Linked DNA regions of Tardiphaga sp. vice304. The protein of the gene in region 2 interacts with the protein of the main gene of each other region in a pairwise test. Links are inferred from orthologs where the notes say so. Each region holds a gene or a part of one and is shown on either strand. Other genes may lie near its edges.

The links.
Region 1: the proteins of FNL56_RS02590 (region 2) and def interact in binary tests that used the Escherichia coli proteins (3 or more experiments, as listed by UniProt). The link is inferred for Tardiphaga sp. vice304 from one-to-one orthologs.

Annotation. Positions count from the first base shown.
Region 1 is NZ_CP041402.1:5,285,576-5,292,438, reverse strand. The notes cover bases 1,580-4,578. They hold def (peptide deformylase), read left to right. Parts: upstream 1,580-2,817; coding sequence 2,818-3,339; downstream 3,340-4,578. Other genes in these bases: truA (tRNA pseudouridine(38-40) synthase TruA), read left to right, coding at 4,308-4,578; fmt (methionyl-tRNA formyltransferase), read left to right, coding at 3,376-4,308; FNL56_RS25245 (DNA recombination protein RmuC), read right to left, coding at 1,580-2,618. In the rest of the region: FNL56_RS25250 (ferredoxin reductase family protein), read right to left, coding at 1-1,273; more of FNL56_RS25245, read right to left, coding at 1,404-1,579; more of truA, read left to right, coding at 4,579-5,045; FNL56_RS25225 (phosphorylase family protein), read right to left, coding at 5,236-5,787; dapE (succinyl-diaminopimelate desuccinylase), read right to left, coding at 5,784-6,863. UniProt on the Escherichia coli protein: Removes the formyl group from the N-terminal Met of newly synthesized proteins. Requires at least a dipeptide for an efficient rate of reaction. N-terminal L-methionine is a prerequisite for activity but the enzyme has broad specificity at other positions.
Region 2 is NZ_CP041402.1:555,050-561,746, reverse strand. What follows is about bases 2,683-5,515. They hold FNL56_RS02590 (aspartate-semialdehyde dehydrogenase), read left to right. Parts: upstream 2,683-3,498; coding sequence 3,499-4,533; downstream 4,534-5,515. Other genes in these bases: FNL56_RS02580 (HpcH/HpaI aldolase/citrate lyase family protein), read left to right, coding at 5,487-5,515; FNL56_RS02585 (carbonic anhydrase), read right to left, coding at 4,720-5,355; FNL56_RS02595 (hypothetical protein), read right to left, coding at 3,061-3,318; FNL56_RS02600 (hypothetical protein), read right to left, coding at 2,683-2,890. Also shown: FNL56_RS02610 (YbfB/YjiJ family MFS transporter), read right to left, coding at 1-1,049; leuB (3-isopropylmalate dehydrogenase), read left to right, coding at 1,191-2,297; more of FNL56_RS02600, read right to left, coding at 2,474-2,682; more of FNL56_RS02580, read left to right, coding at 5,516-6,362.

The DNA of each region.
Region 1 (6,863 bases), 4.7 Mb from region 2 along the record:
CGTTACGCAGCGAATTGCCGAAGCCCGCCGGGCCGCAGAACCAGATATCGGACTCCTTCCACGCCGGAATCCATTCTGCCAGGCGATCCAGCGTCAACAAGCCGTCGCGGGGCGCCACCACCATGTGGAATCCGACGCCGGCCTTTGCGGCCAGCGCACCGATCTTCTCGATAAACGTCCCGGAAGGAGCGCCGGTACAGTAGATCAGGTCGATGTCGCCGTCGTGATCCGCGGTCGCCAGGGCTGCCAATCGGGCAATGAACGGGGTAATCCCGACGCCGCCGGCGACCCACACCTGACGCGGTCGCTCGCCCGCAAAATCGAACCGCCCGTAAGGCCCCTCGATCGTGGCTTCCTGACCGACCGTGAGTTGGTGGGGCAACGTCCGCGTATAATCGCCAAGCCCCTTGATGCTGAACAGCAGCCGTCCGTCGTTCTGCCACGCCGACGAGACGGTGAACGGATGCGCGCCCTCGCCGTCGCCAAAGCTGACGAAGGCAAACTGGCCCGCATGGTGCCCGGGCCATGCGGTCTCCAGACGTACCGCGACGTCGAGCACCGCATTTTCCTCATAGCGGGCCAGCGATTCAATGCGGCCGACCGATTTGCGCGTGCTGCCGATCCGCCGGAACAGCGCCACCAGCGCGGCGGCGCTTCCGCCGGCGAGCAGCAAAGCGAGTACGGGCCCGAGCGGCATCAGCCAATAGCTGCGGTCGATCAGGATGACGGCGTGAAACACCAGCACCAGATAGATCGGCGCCATCAGGCGATGCGTCGTCAGGAAAGACCGGTAGGGAAACCGCTTCCACAGCGCCAGCACCACCAGCGCCAGCAGCAAATAGAGGCTCCATTCGCCGAGATCGACGGCGATGTCCTTGAGATCGCGAAATGGATCGAAACCGGTGACGACCTCTGCGGCCCGTGGTGGCCGCGCCGGGCGTGTCAGCCAGCCGAGCTGCGTCAGCCAGCCCGGGCCGACTTCGAGCAGCCAGTGAACCACCGCGAGGCTGAGAGCGGTAACGCCAAACCATTTGTGCAGGCGATAGAACCTGTCCAAGCCGCCGAGCGCGCTTTCGATCTGCACCGGGCGCGCCGCCAGCATGACGCCGAGCGACATCGATCCCATCGCGAGCACGCCGGTCAGGTAGATCAGCGCCTTGCGCCACACCCAGAAATCGCCACTCAGCGTTCCATCGGGAACGCTGACGAACCACAGCCCGGCCAGCAGGCCGAGCGATATCGCGACGACTAGCCAAAGTCGGTGGATTTGCATGATAATGCCTCGAAACGGCAATTGTCATCCAGCCGACGCCCCGGCGCATTGATCAAGCACAAACGGCGATCGCCCTCGTTGCGCGAATCTGGGCTGCTTCCGCTACAACGGGCAACTCGATCGGCCTGCCTTATTCTCCGGCGCGCAACTCGCGAGCGAGCGGCGCGAACATATCGGCGGGCTGCGCGGCGGGCCGGGTGGTTGCCGGCGCTTCCGCGGGCTCCGTCTTGCTGAAATCCAGCTCCTCGATCCGTCCGGCGCGTTTCTCGATCTTGTCGGCGGAGATCAGGATCTGGCGGACGTCTTCATTGGCTTGCCCAAAGTGCGTCTGCAACTTCAGCACGCGGTCGCGCAGCCGGCCGAGATCGTCGCCGAGATTCATCACCTCGGTGCGGATCTGGTCGGCGGCGTCGCGCATCCGCGCGTCCTTCAGGATCTGCTGCATCACCTGGATCGCCAGCATCAGCAGCGACGGCGACACCAGCACCACGCGGGCGCGATAGGCCTTCTGGATGATGTCGTCGAATCCGTCGTGGATCTCCGCGTAGACCGATTCCGACGGCACGAACATCAGCGCGGTGTCCTGGGTCTCGCCGGCGATCAGGTATTTTTCGGAGATGTCGCTGACATGTTTCATCACGTCGGCGCGCAGGCGCTGCGCGGCGTATTTCTTTTCCTCGTCAGAGCGCGCGTCGTGCAACGCGGTGACGGCTTCCAGCGGAAACTTGGCGTCGATGCACAGCGGCCGCTGGTCCGGCAGGAAGATCACGCAGTCCGGCCGCTTGCCGGAGGACAGCGTGTGCTGGAACGCATAGGCGCCGTTCGGCATGCCGTCGCGCACGATGGTTTCCATCCGCGCCTGGCCGAACGCGCCGCGCGACTGCTTGTTGGCCAGCACGTCGCGCAACGTGGTGACCTGTGAGGTCAGATCGGTGAGGTTCTTGTGGGCGCTGTCGATGATGCCCAGCCGCTCATGCAGCACGCGCAGGCTGTCCATCGTGTGGCGGGTCGACTGCTCCATGCTTTGCCCGACCCGGTGGGTCACCGAATCCAGTCGCTCGCTTACCGCGCGGGCCATTTCGGCCTGTCGCCCGGCCAGCGCCTGGCCCATCGCGTCGACCCGGCCGGTAGCGACATTCTGCGCCTGCAGCATTTCGCTGAACCGCTCCTCGAGTTCGTCGGCGCGGATCGCCTGCGCCATCGCCAACATGGCACCGCGGCGACCGGAGCGGGCGATGACGATCGCAATCACCAGCAACAGCAGCAGCACGGCTGCGGCAAAGCCGATCAAGGCGGTGGCGGAGCTGATCGGCGTGTCGCCGAGCATGAAGAGGGTGTCATCCATCGGGCTACCCTAGCCGATTCGCGGCACTTTAGAACGAAGCAGGAACGTTTATGGATAACCAAAGGCTAACCAACTTGGTTAACGATTCCTGAAGAAACGCGGTTAACAGATCCTTAAAAGCGATGGTTAACAGCGCGTTAAACTGCCGCGAGGGCTGGGGCGGATTGACCCCGGCAGGCCGTCGCATTACATCGCCGGCATGGCCATTCGTGAAATCATCGTCCTGCCGGACAAACAGCTCCGCCTCGTCTCCAAGCCGATCGAAAAGGTCACGGCGGAGGTACGCAAACTCGCCGACGACATGTTCGAGACCATGTATGACGCGCCGGGCATCGGGCTTGCCGCGATCCAGATTGCGGTGCCGCTGCGTCTCATCACCATGGACCTTGCCAAGAAGGACGACGAGGACGGCGGCAAGAAACCGCGAATCTTCATCAATCCCGAGATCGTCTCGGCGTCCGAGGAATTCTCGGTCTATGAAGAAGGCTGCCTGTCGATCCCGGAATATTACGAAGAGGTCGAGCGCCCGGCGAACGTCCGCTTCCGCTATCTGGATATCGACGGCAAGTTGCAGGAAGAGGACGCCGATGGCCTGTTCGCCACCTGCATCCAGCACGAGATCGACCACCTCAACGGCGTGTTGTTCGTCGACTACCTCTCCAAGCTGAAGCGCGACCGCGTGCTGAAGAAGTTTACCAAGCTGGCGAAGCGGGCGGAGTAGGCTCCTCCCGATCTCGCGCACAGATCGGCTCGCAATATGTCGCTACGTTTGATCTTCATGGGCACGCCGGATTTCGCGGTGCCGACGCTGCTCGAACTCGTCGCCCATGGCCACGAGATCGTCGCGGTCTATACGCGGGCGGCAAAGCCGTCCGGGCGCGGCATGAAGCTGCAGCCGACGCCGGTGGAGCGCGAGGCGACACGGCTCGGCATTCCCGTTCTGACGCCGACCACGCTGAAGACGCCCGAGGCCGAAGCCACCTTTCGCGCGCACAAGGCGGATGCGGCGGTGGTGGTCGCCTATGGCATGATCCTGCCGCAGGCCATTCTCGATGTGCCGGAGTTCGGCTGCTTCAACCTGCACGGCTCGTTGCTGCCGCGCTGGCGCGGGGCGGCCCCGCTGAACCGCGCCATCATGGCGGGTGATGCCGAGAGCGGCGTCATGGTGATGAAGATGGATGTCGGGCTCGACACCGGCGACGTTGCGATGGCCGAGCGCATCAGTATCACCGAGGCGATGACCGCGGAGGATTTGCACGACGCACTGGCGCCGCTCGGCGCCGACCTGATGGTGCGCGCGATCGGCGCGCTGGAGCGCGGCCGATTGCAGCTCAGCCCGCAGAGCGAGCAAGGCGTGACCTACGCCGCCAAGATCGACAAGGCCGAGGCCAGGATCGACTGGACGAGGCCGGCGCGCGAGGTGCTGCGCCACATCCACGGCCTGTCGCCGTTTCCCGGCGCTTGGTGCGAGGTGCCGCTCGACGGCGAACCGACACGGGTCAAAATCCTGCGCTGCGCGCTGGCCGAAGGCGCAAGCGCGCCGGGCGACCTGCTCGACGGTCAGCTCACCATCGCCTGCGGCGACGGAGCCATTCGCCTCATCGAGCTGCAGCGCGCCGGCAAGCAGCCGATGAAGGCCATCGACTTTCTGCGCGGCACGCCGCTTGCGCCGCCGCTGCGGCTGTCCTGATGCCACGCTACAGGCTGCTCATCGAATATGACGGCGCGCCGTTTTCCGGCTGGCAGGTGCAGGACAATGCGCCATCGGTGCAGGGCGCGCTGGAAGACGCCGTGATGGCGATCTGCGGTGAAAAGGTTCGCGTGCACGGCGCTGGTCGCACCGATGCGGGCGTGCATGCGCTGGGCCAGGTCGCGCATTGCGATGTCGCCCGGCCGTTCGTGCCGGGCCGGCTGCGCGACGGGTTGAACGCGCATCTGCGGCCGCATCCGATCGGCGTGCTGTCGGCCGACATCGTCGCCGACGACTTTGAGTCACGCTTTCACGCGACCAGACGGCATTACGTCTATCGCATCGTCAATAGGCGGGCGAATCTGGCGATCGATCTCGGCCATGTCTGGCGCGTGGCGCGGCCGCTCGATGCGGACGCCATGCACGAGGCGGCGCAGCGGCTGATCGGCAACCACGATTTCACGACGTTTCGCGACACCGAATGCCAGGCCAAGTCGCCGCAGCGCACGCTCGACCAGCTCGACGTGGTCCGCGACGGCGAGGCGGTGAACATCGTCACCTCGGCGCGTGCCTTCCTGCACAGCCAGGTGCGCTCGATGGTCGGCTCATTGGTATGGGTCGGCCACGGCCGCTGGAGTGCGGATGATCTGGCGGGGGCCCTGGCCGCGAAGAGCCGCAACGCCTGCGGCCCGGTGGCGCCGCCGGACGGGCTGTATCTGATGAAGGTGGATTACTAGTTTCTCCCAGGCGCTGAACCGACAGGTGCGCTCCTCGACCTCTCCCCACCGGGGAGAGGTCGACCGGCGAAGCCGGGCGGGTGAGGGGGCTGGCGACATCGATCATCCTGCGCCCCCTCACCCGGAGCCCTCGCTATCGCTCAGGCTCCGACCTCTCCCCGATGGGGAGAGGTGAAGGAAAGCCCTTCGCCTACAGCAGATGTTTCACCGCATCCCAGAACAGCTGCTGGCCGTCCGCGACGTTGGCGGTCCAGTGCTCGTGCGCGAAATCATTGGCGTCGTCGGTGATGAACTTGAACGCCCGCCACGGAATGTTCTGGTGCCGGCACACCGAGGCCAGCGCGAACAATTCCATGTCGACGATGTCGACCCGGTTGGCGGTCAGCCAGGGATCGGACGCGGTAACGAAACTGTCGCCGGTGCCGCAGATCACGTCGCCATGGCCGGACGACAGCCTATCCAGCTCCGTCGCATAGGGCGTGGTGCCGCGCGGCGCCAGCGGCTCGGCGTTCATGTCGCGCTGGATGACATGCGCGACCTCGACGAGACCGCGCAGCGATGACGTGATCTTGCCGGCGGTGCCGTAGTTGATCACCAGCGCCGGCTTCTTCGCCTGCACTGCCAGCAGCGTGGCGATCGTGGTGTTGATCTTGCCCACGCCGGTGAACCGGACATCGACGCCTGCCGGCGCGCGCGCGGTGTCGAGTTCGGCATCGAGCGCGGTGAGGATGAGAATGCTCATGCGAAGTATCGATCCAGCACGCCGCGATAGATTTTTGTGAGCTTCTCCAGGTCGGAGACGGACGTGCGCTCGTCGACCTGGTGCATGGTCTGGCCGACCAGGCCGAATTCGATCACCGGGCAATAGCGCGTGATGAAGCGCGCGTCCGAGGTGCCGCCGCCGGTGTTGAGATCGGGCCGGCGGCCGGTGACCTCTTCGATCGCGGCAGACACGAGGTCGGTAAAGGCGCCGGGCTGCGTCACGAAGCTGTCCGCGTTGCACGGCTCCCAGACGATATGCGCCTTGACGCGGTTGCCGACGGCGTCGGCCAGCCGCGCGTCGATCAGCTCGCGCAGGCTGGCTTGCGTGTGGTGATCGTTGAAGCGGATGTTGAAGCGGGCGCGCGCCTGCGCCGGGATCACGTTGCTGGCAGTGTTTCCGACATCGACGGTGGTGAATTCGAGATTAGATGGCTGGAACTGGGCGTTGCCCGCATCCAGCGGTTCGTTGCTCAGCGCCACGATCAATACTGCGATATCCGGCACCGGATTGGAGGCGCGGTGCGGATAGGCGACGTGGCCCTGCACGCCGTCAACGATCAGCGTGCCGGACTGCGAGCCGCGGCGACCGATCTTGATGGTGTCGCCGATAACCTCAACATTGCTGGGCTCGCCGACAATGCAGTGGTCGAACTTTTCGCCGCGCTCCGCGGCCCACTGCAGCAGCTTGACGGTGCCGTTGACGGCAATGCCTTCCTCGTCGCCCGTGATCAGGAACGAGATCGATCCCTTGGGCTGCCCGCCGTTCGCTGCAAGATAATCCAGCACGGCGGCGACGGAGGCGGCGATGCCGCCCTTCATGTCGACCGCGCCGCGGCCGTACAGCAACCCGTCCTGGACGTCGCCGGCGAACGCGCCGTGCGTCCACGCCGCCTCGTCGCCGACCGGCACCACGTCGGTATGGCCGGCGAACGAGAGATGCGGCGTCTGCGTGCCGATGCGGGCATAGAGATTGTCGATGTCGGCTGCGCCCGGTTCGCTGAAGGTGACGCGCTGCACGGCGAAGCCGGCGGCACTGAGCAACCGCTCCAGCACGCC
Region 2 (6,697 bases):
AGGGTCTGGCCGATGCCGAACGCGATGGTGACGACGGCGATGCCTTTTGGCCAGGCCTCGGGCGGATAGTTGAAGCGCACGAACGCGGTGGTCGATGCCACCACCGCAAAGAAGGCAACGCCGAAAACCAGCGCTGACGCGCCGAGCAACAGAGGACCATGGCCGAGCAGCGGCATGGCGGCGCCGACCGCATTGACGCCGAGAATGATCGCCATCGCCGATCCGCTGCGACCGCGCGCCAGCACGCCGCGCCACACCCAGGGCGACGCAAAGGCGCTGACACCGATCAGGCACCAGAATGCGCTCTGCGCCCCCGGCCCGCCGCCGCCGTCGCGCACATAGGCGATCATGAAGGTCATGTAGGCAATATAGCCGGCGCCGAACATGAAATAGCTGACGAGGAATATCCATATCGGGCCGAGCGCGAACGGCGCCGGTCCAGCCTGTGACAGCCCGGCAGAGGCCGCGATCGGCCGCAATAACGGCACCGTCATCAACGCCGCAGCCGCGCCGACCGCCAGCCACACCATCCACCACGAGCCCGCCCCGAAACCTTGCAGCATGAACGGCGCCAGCAGGCCCGACAAAATGATGCCTACGCCGGGGCCGGAATAAAACAGGCTGAGCAGAAAGCCGGAGCGCTCCGGCTGCGCATGTCCGATGGTGGCCGCCAACGCCCCGCCGGCCACAAATGCGACGGCGGCGCCAAATCCAGTGATGAGCCGCGCCAAGCTCAGCGCGGCGAAGTTTGCGGTCATGCCGCAAAGCAGCAGCGACAGCACGCAGGCGATGGTCCCCGCGCGAACCACCGCGAACAGCCCGAAGCGCCGGCTCAGCCGCGCCGCCACCAGCGCGCCGGCGAGGTAGCCGGCGGCATTGACGGTGTTCATGAAGCCCGCGGCCGAATACGACCAGTGCAGCGTGTCGCGCATGTCCGGCAGCACCAGCGAATAGACGAACCGGCCAATACCGAGGCCAACGCAGGGCGCCAGCGACAAAATCAGGATCAGCCGCGCGGGGTGCGGCTGCGGGATACTCGGCTTGGTCAAAGTGGAAACTCCGGCAGGGCCTGCACTTTGGCCGTTATTCGCCGCAGACGGCAATACGGCTCGCCGCAACGCTGTCTTGCCATTCCAGCAACAGCGCTTTAGCACTCCGCCCGCATCAAGACATTTCAAGGAACTTCGATCATGGCAACGCACAAACTGCTGCTTCTCCCCGGCGACGGCATCGGCCCCGAAGTGATGGCCGAGGTGGAGCGCCTGATCGACTGGTGCAATGCCAAGGGCGTCGCCCGGTTCGAAACCGAGACCAGCCTGGTCGGCGGCGCCGCCTATGATGCGGACCAGCTCCCGATCACCGACGCCACCATGGCGAAAGCGGAAGCGGCCGATGCCATCATTTTCGGCGCGGTTGGCGGGCCGAAGTGGGACAGCGTGCCCTATGAGCATCGCCCGGAAGCCGGGTTGTTGCGGCTGCGCAAGGATCTCGGCCTGTTCGCCAATTTGCGGCCGGCGGTGTGCTACCCGGCGCTGGCGGAGTCTTCCAGCCTCAAGCGCGAGGTCGTCGAGGGCCTCGACATCATGATCGTGCGCGAGCTCAACGGCGGCGTGTATTTCGGCGAGCCGAAGACCATCACCGATCTCGGCAACGGCCAGAAGCGCGGCATCGATACCCAAGTCTACGACACCTACGAGATCGAGCGCATCGCCCGCGTCGCCTTCGATCTCGCGCGCAAGCGCGGCAACAAGGTGACGTCGATGGAAAAGCGCAACGTCATGAAGTCCGGCCTGCTGTGGAACGAGGTCGTCACGCAGGTGCACGCCCGCGAATATCCCGACGTCAAGCTCGAGCACCAGCTCGCCGATTCCGGCGGCATGAACCTGGTGAAGTGGCCGAAACAGTTCGACGTCATCGTCACCGACAATCTGTTCGGCGACATGCTCTCCGACATCGCGGCGATGCTGACGGGCTCGCTCGGCATGCTGCCCTCGGCCTCGCTCGGCGAAGTGAACGCCAAGACCGGCAAGCGCAAGGCGATGTATGAGCCGGTGCATGGCTCGGCGCCGGATATTGCAGGCCAGGGCAAAGCCAACCCGCTGGCCATGATCGCCTCGTTCGGCATGGCGCTGCGCTATTCGCTGGACCTCGGCGAACTCGCCGACAAGGTGGATGCAGCCGTCGCCGCGGTGCTGGCGAAGGGCCTGCGCACGGCGGACATCATGTCGGATGGCATGACCGCCGTGAGCACCGCGCAGATGGGCGAGGCGGTGGTGACCGAATTGCAGGCGCTGTAGGAAGTCCGTAGCCCGGATGAAATCGGTGCGCCGCATCGCGGCGCGGCGATGTAATCCGGGGCAAGCAGTTCAGCGGATGAGGCGACCCCGGATTTCGCTTCGCTCCATCCGGGCTACATTCCCAAACAAAAATGCCCGGCTGAGCCGGGCATTTTCGTCGATCGATCTGGCTGCGCTCAGAACAGCGAGGGAATCGGGAAGCCGCGGGTCTGGTAGTCGTCGCCATAGCCGAAATCCGAGGCCGGGTTCAGCGGCTGGCGATCCAGCGGGCGGTTCAAATTGCCGCGCGCGAAGGTCTGGCCCTGGGGGAAGGCATAATCGGTGAATTTGCGGTCGCCCGGCAGCACTTCGACGCCGGCATCGAGCCAGGAACGCTTGGTGACATAGACCCGGGTACGCGGACCGGCCTGATAGGAGGCGTTGGGGTTGCCGCGCACCCCATAGGCGGCGTCGCGATCATAGACCCGCGCCTTGCGCTTGGTCTGGGCATCGGCCGGCGACGCCGCGAGGCTGACCGCCAGCACGGCAACCGCCGAAAGCAGCACTGCAAACGTCTTCGCAGCCGAGGTCTTGGCGGGGAATTTCACGGTCATCATGTCCTCATTGGCATTCGGATGGGCAGGCGAAGCAGCATGCCCATGATTTGGTGGCAGTTTAGCTGCCGCATAGGCGCCGCGACAAGGTGAATCGGGCCACACTTGGGCAGATAATGTCGGCCAGGGCCAAATGTTGCATGCGGTCCAGCACCTTGTGGTGCTGGCCCTCACAGGCTGCCGCGCAAAAACAGGCCCGGCACACCGGCAATCGGGATTGCCGGCGACCGCGAACCCGGCTGTTTGGCCGGCTGAACCGAAGCGGGCGCCGGCATGAGACGGCTGAGCTGGCTCACAAGCTCCGGCCCGACCCGGTCGGCCAGGCCGTCGAACGATTGCAGGGCGCCGATGATGATCAGCCCCAGCACGCCCACATAGGCCAGCAGACGCGCCACCAGCGCGCCGCCGTCATCCACGATGCGGCGCAACGCCGGGGACATCCAGGTCTGGGAGGGGTAGCGCGATGTCGGAACAGGATGCATTTAACACACGGGTACGCGGGATTGGGCCGCCGATCATTGTCTCGACGGGGTTTTTCGCATAGAAGCCGTGCCGCTACCCTATCCGCAGCTTGCGGGGGCCAAGCATATTTCTTCGGAGAGTGAACGATGGGTTACAAAGTCGCGCTGGTCGGAGCGACCGGCAATGTCGGGCGTGAAATGCTCAACATCCTGGACGAACGCAAATTCCCCGCTGACGAGGTGGTGGCGCTGGCCTCCCGCCGCAGCATGGGCGTCGAAGTCTCCTATGGCGACCGTACCCTGAAATGCAAGGCGCTGGAGCATTACGATTTCAGCGACGTCGATATCTGCTTGATGTCGGCAGGAGGCGCGGTGTCCAAGGAGTGGTCGCCGAAGATCGCCGCGGCCGGCGCCGTTGTCATCGACAATTCGTCGCAGTGGCGGATGGACCCGGACGTGCCGCTGATCGTGCCGGAAGTGAATGCCGACGCCTGCGCCGGCTTCACCAAGAAGGGCATCATCGCCAATCCGAACTGCTCGACCGCGCAGCTCGTCGTGGCGCTGAAGCCACTGCACGACAAGGCGACCATCACCCGCGTCGTGGTGTCGACCTATCAGTCGGTGTCCGGCGCCGGCAAGGAAGCGATGGACGAACTGTTCCAGCAGACCAAGGCCGTCTACACCAATTCGGAACTGATCAATACCAAGTTCCCGAAGCGGATCGCCTTCAACGTCATCCCCCAGATCGATGTCTTCATGGAGGATGGCTACACGAAGGAAGAGTGGAAGATGATGATGGAGACCAAGAAGATTCTTGATCCCAAAATCAAGATGTCGGCGACCTGCGTGCGGGTGCCGGTATTCGTCGGCCATTCCGAAGCGGTCAACATCGAGTTTGCGAATCCGATCTCGGCCGACGAAGCCCGCGACATCCTGCGCAACGCGCCGGGCTGCCTGGTGATCGACAAGCGCGAGGCCGGTGGCTACGTCACGCCGTATGAAGCGGCCGGCGAGGACGCCACCTACATCAGCCGCATCCGCGAGGATGCCACGGTGGAGAACGGCCTGGTGCTGTGGTGCGTGTCGGACAATCTGCGCAAGGGTGCAGCGCTCAACGCCGTGCAGATCGCCGAGTGCCTGATCAACCGCAAGCTGATCACCGCGAAGAAGAAGGCGGCGTAAGTAGCAACGAACGCTGTAGTCACCCTCCCCCTTGCGGGGAAGGTCGGCAATCGGCGCGCGCAGCGCGATGATTGCCGGGGTGGGGGTAGCCGCAAACGCCGTCGCCTGCGGCTACCCCCACCCCGGCCCCTCCCCGCAAGGGGGAGAAGAGCTACAGCGCTCCGCTTCTAAGCGGTCGCCCTCTCGCTATCTGACCGCCAGGAATTCCTTCGCGTCCTGATCCAGCACCGACAGCGACCCCATCGCGACGCCGAAATAAGCGCCGTGCAGCTGCAACTCGCCGCGCGCGATCGCGGCCTGCACGAAGGGGAAGGTGCCAAGATTTTCCAGGCTGCGCATCACCGCGGCCTTCTCGATCCGTGTCGCAAAATCCGTCATCGTCTCGTGGTCGCGGATTTCCACCGTCTCGCCCGGCTTGACGAACATCGACATCCAGCGGCCGATGAAATCGCCCGGCGACAGCGGCGCGGCATTGTCGACGAAGGCGCGGATGCCGCCGCATTGTGCGTGGCCGAGCACGACGATGTGCTTCACCCGCAAAACCTGCACGGCATATTCCAGCGCCGCCGAGACGCCGTGGGCACCGCCATCGGGCTGATACACCGGCACCAGATTGGCGATGTTGCGCACCACGAACAATTCGCCGGGGCTGGCATCGAAGATGACCTCCGGCGACACCCGCGAATCGCAGCAGCCGATCACCATCACCTCCGGTGACTGGCCACGCTCGGACAATTCGCGGAACCGCGATTGTTCGGTCGGCAGCCGCTGCGACGTGAAGGTCTGGTAGCCAGAGATGAGGTTTTGCGGAAATTCGGTCATAGGTTCGCCTCTTAGGTTTCCCCGGATAACCATAGGACGCCGCCTCGGACAAGCCTTTCGGGCGAAGGCCTGAAATGTTATCGCGACAGCCATAACCGCCCTCGGGGCGCAATATCACAGGGAATGACGCCATGATCCGTCCGCGCCGCAGTGTCCTGTTCATGCCGGGCTCCAACCCGCGCGCGCTTGAAAAAGCCCGCACGCTGCCGGCCGACGGCATCATCCTCGACCTCGAGGACGCCGTGGCACCCGACGCCAAGGCGAGCGCCCGCGACGCCATCGCGCAGGCGGTCAGCGCCGGCGGCTTCGGCCAGCGCGAGGTCATCATTCGCATCAACGCGCTGGATTCGCCGTGGTGGATCGACGACGTCACCATGGCCGGGCGCGTCAAGCCGGACGGCATTCTGGTGCCGAAGATTTCCAGCGTCGCGGACCTGGCAGCGATCGCCGACCGGCTCGGCGACATCAATGCCGACATGTCGATCAAGGTGTGGGCGATGATCGAAACCTCCGGCGCCGTCCTGCATGCCGAAGAACTGGCGGCGGCGTCGCGGGATTCCGAGATGCGGCTGGCCGGCTTCGTGTTCGGCCCCAACGACATCGCGCGCGAAACCCGGATCCGCATGCTGCCCGGTCGCGCGGCGATGCTGCCGATGATCATCCACTGCATTCTCGCCGCGCGCCTGCACGGGCTGGAGATGCTCGACGGCCCCTATAGCGGCATCGGCGACGCCGAAGGATTCCGGGCCGAAGCGACGCAGGGCCGCGACATCGGCTTCGACGGCAAGACGCTGATCCACCCCGGCCAGATCGATGCCTGCAACGAGATCTTCACGCCGCCGCCGGAAGAAGTCGCTTACGCCCGCCGCGTCATCGCCGCGTTCCAACAGCCGGAAAACCAAAGCCGCGGCGCGATCCAGCTCGACGGCAAGATGGTCGAGCGGCTGCACGCCGACATGGCAAAGCGCACCATCGCGATTTCGGATGCGATTGCCGCGATGGGCTGAGCGTGTTCACCCTCCCCTGGAGGGGGAGGGTCGCTCGCTGTCGGCGGAGCCGAAGCGAGCGGGGTGGAGTGACGGCCCCTCATTGCTGCAATAGCTGAAACAAAGCACCGCAAAGTTATTTCGGATGAGCGCGTGGTTCACCCCACCCCGAACTTCATCACGCTTCGCACGGTGTCATTCGACCCTCCCCCACCAGCAGAGGGTAAACGGGTTTCGCGATCCGCTCCATCGCCCACGCATAGAAACTGCCCGCGATCGGCCGCTCCTTGCCTCTGCCCTTGGGCGAGACGTGGAAGCCCAAAATCTCCGGATCCGCAACCAAAGCGGAAAAATCC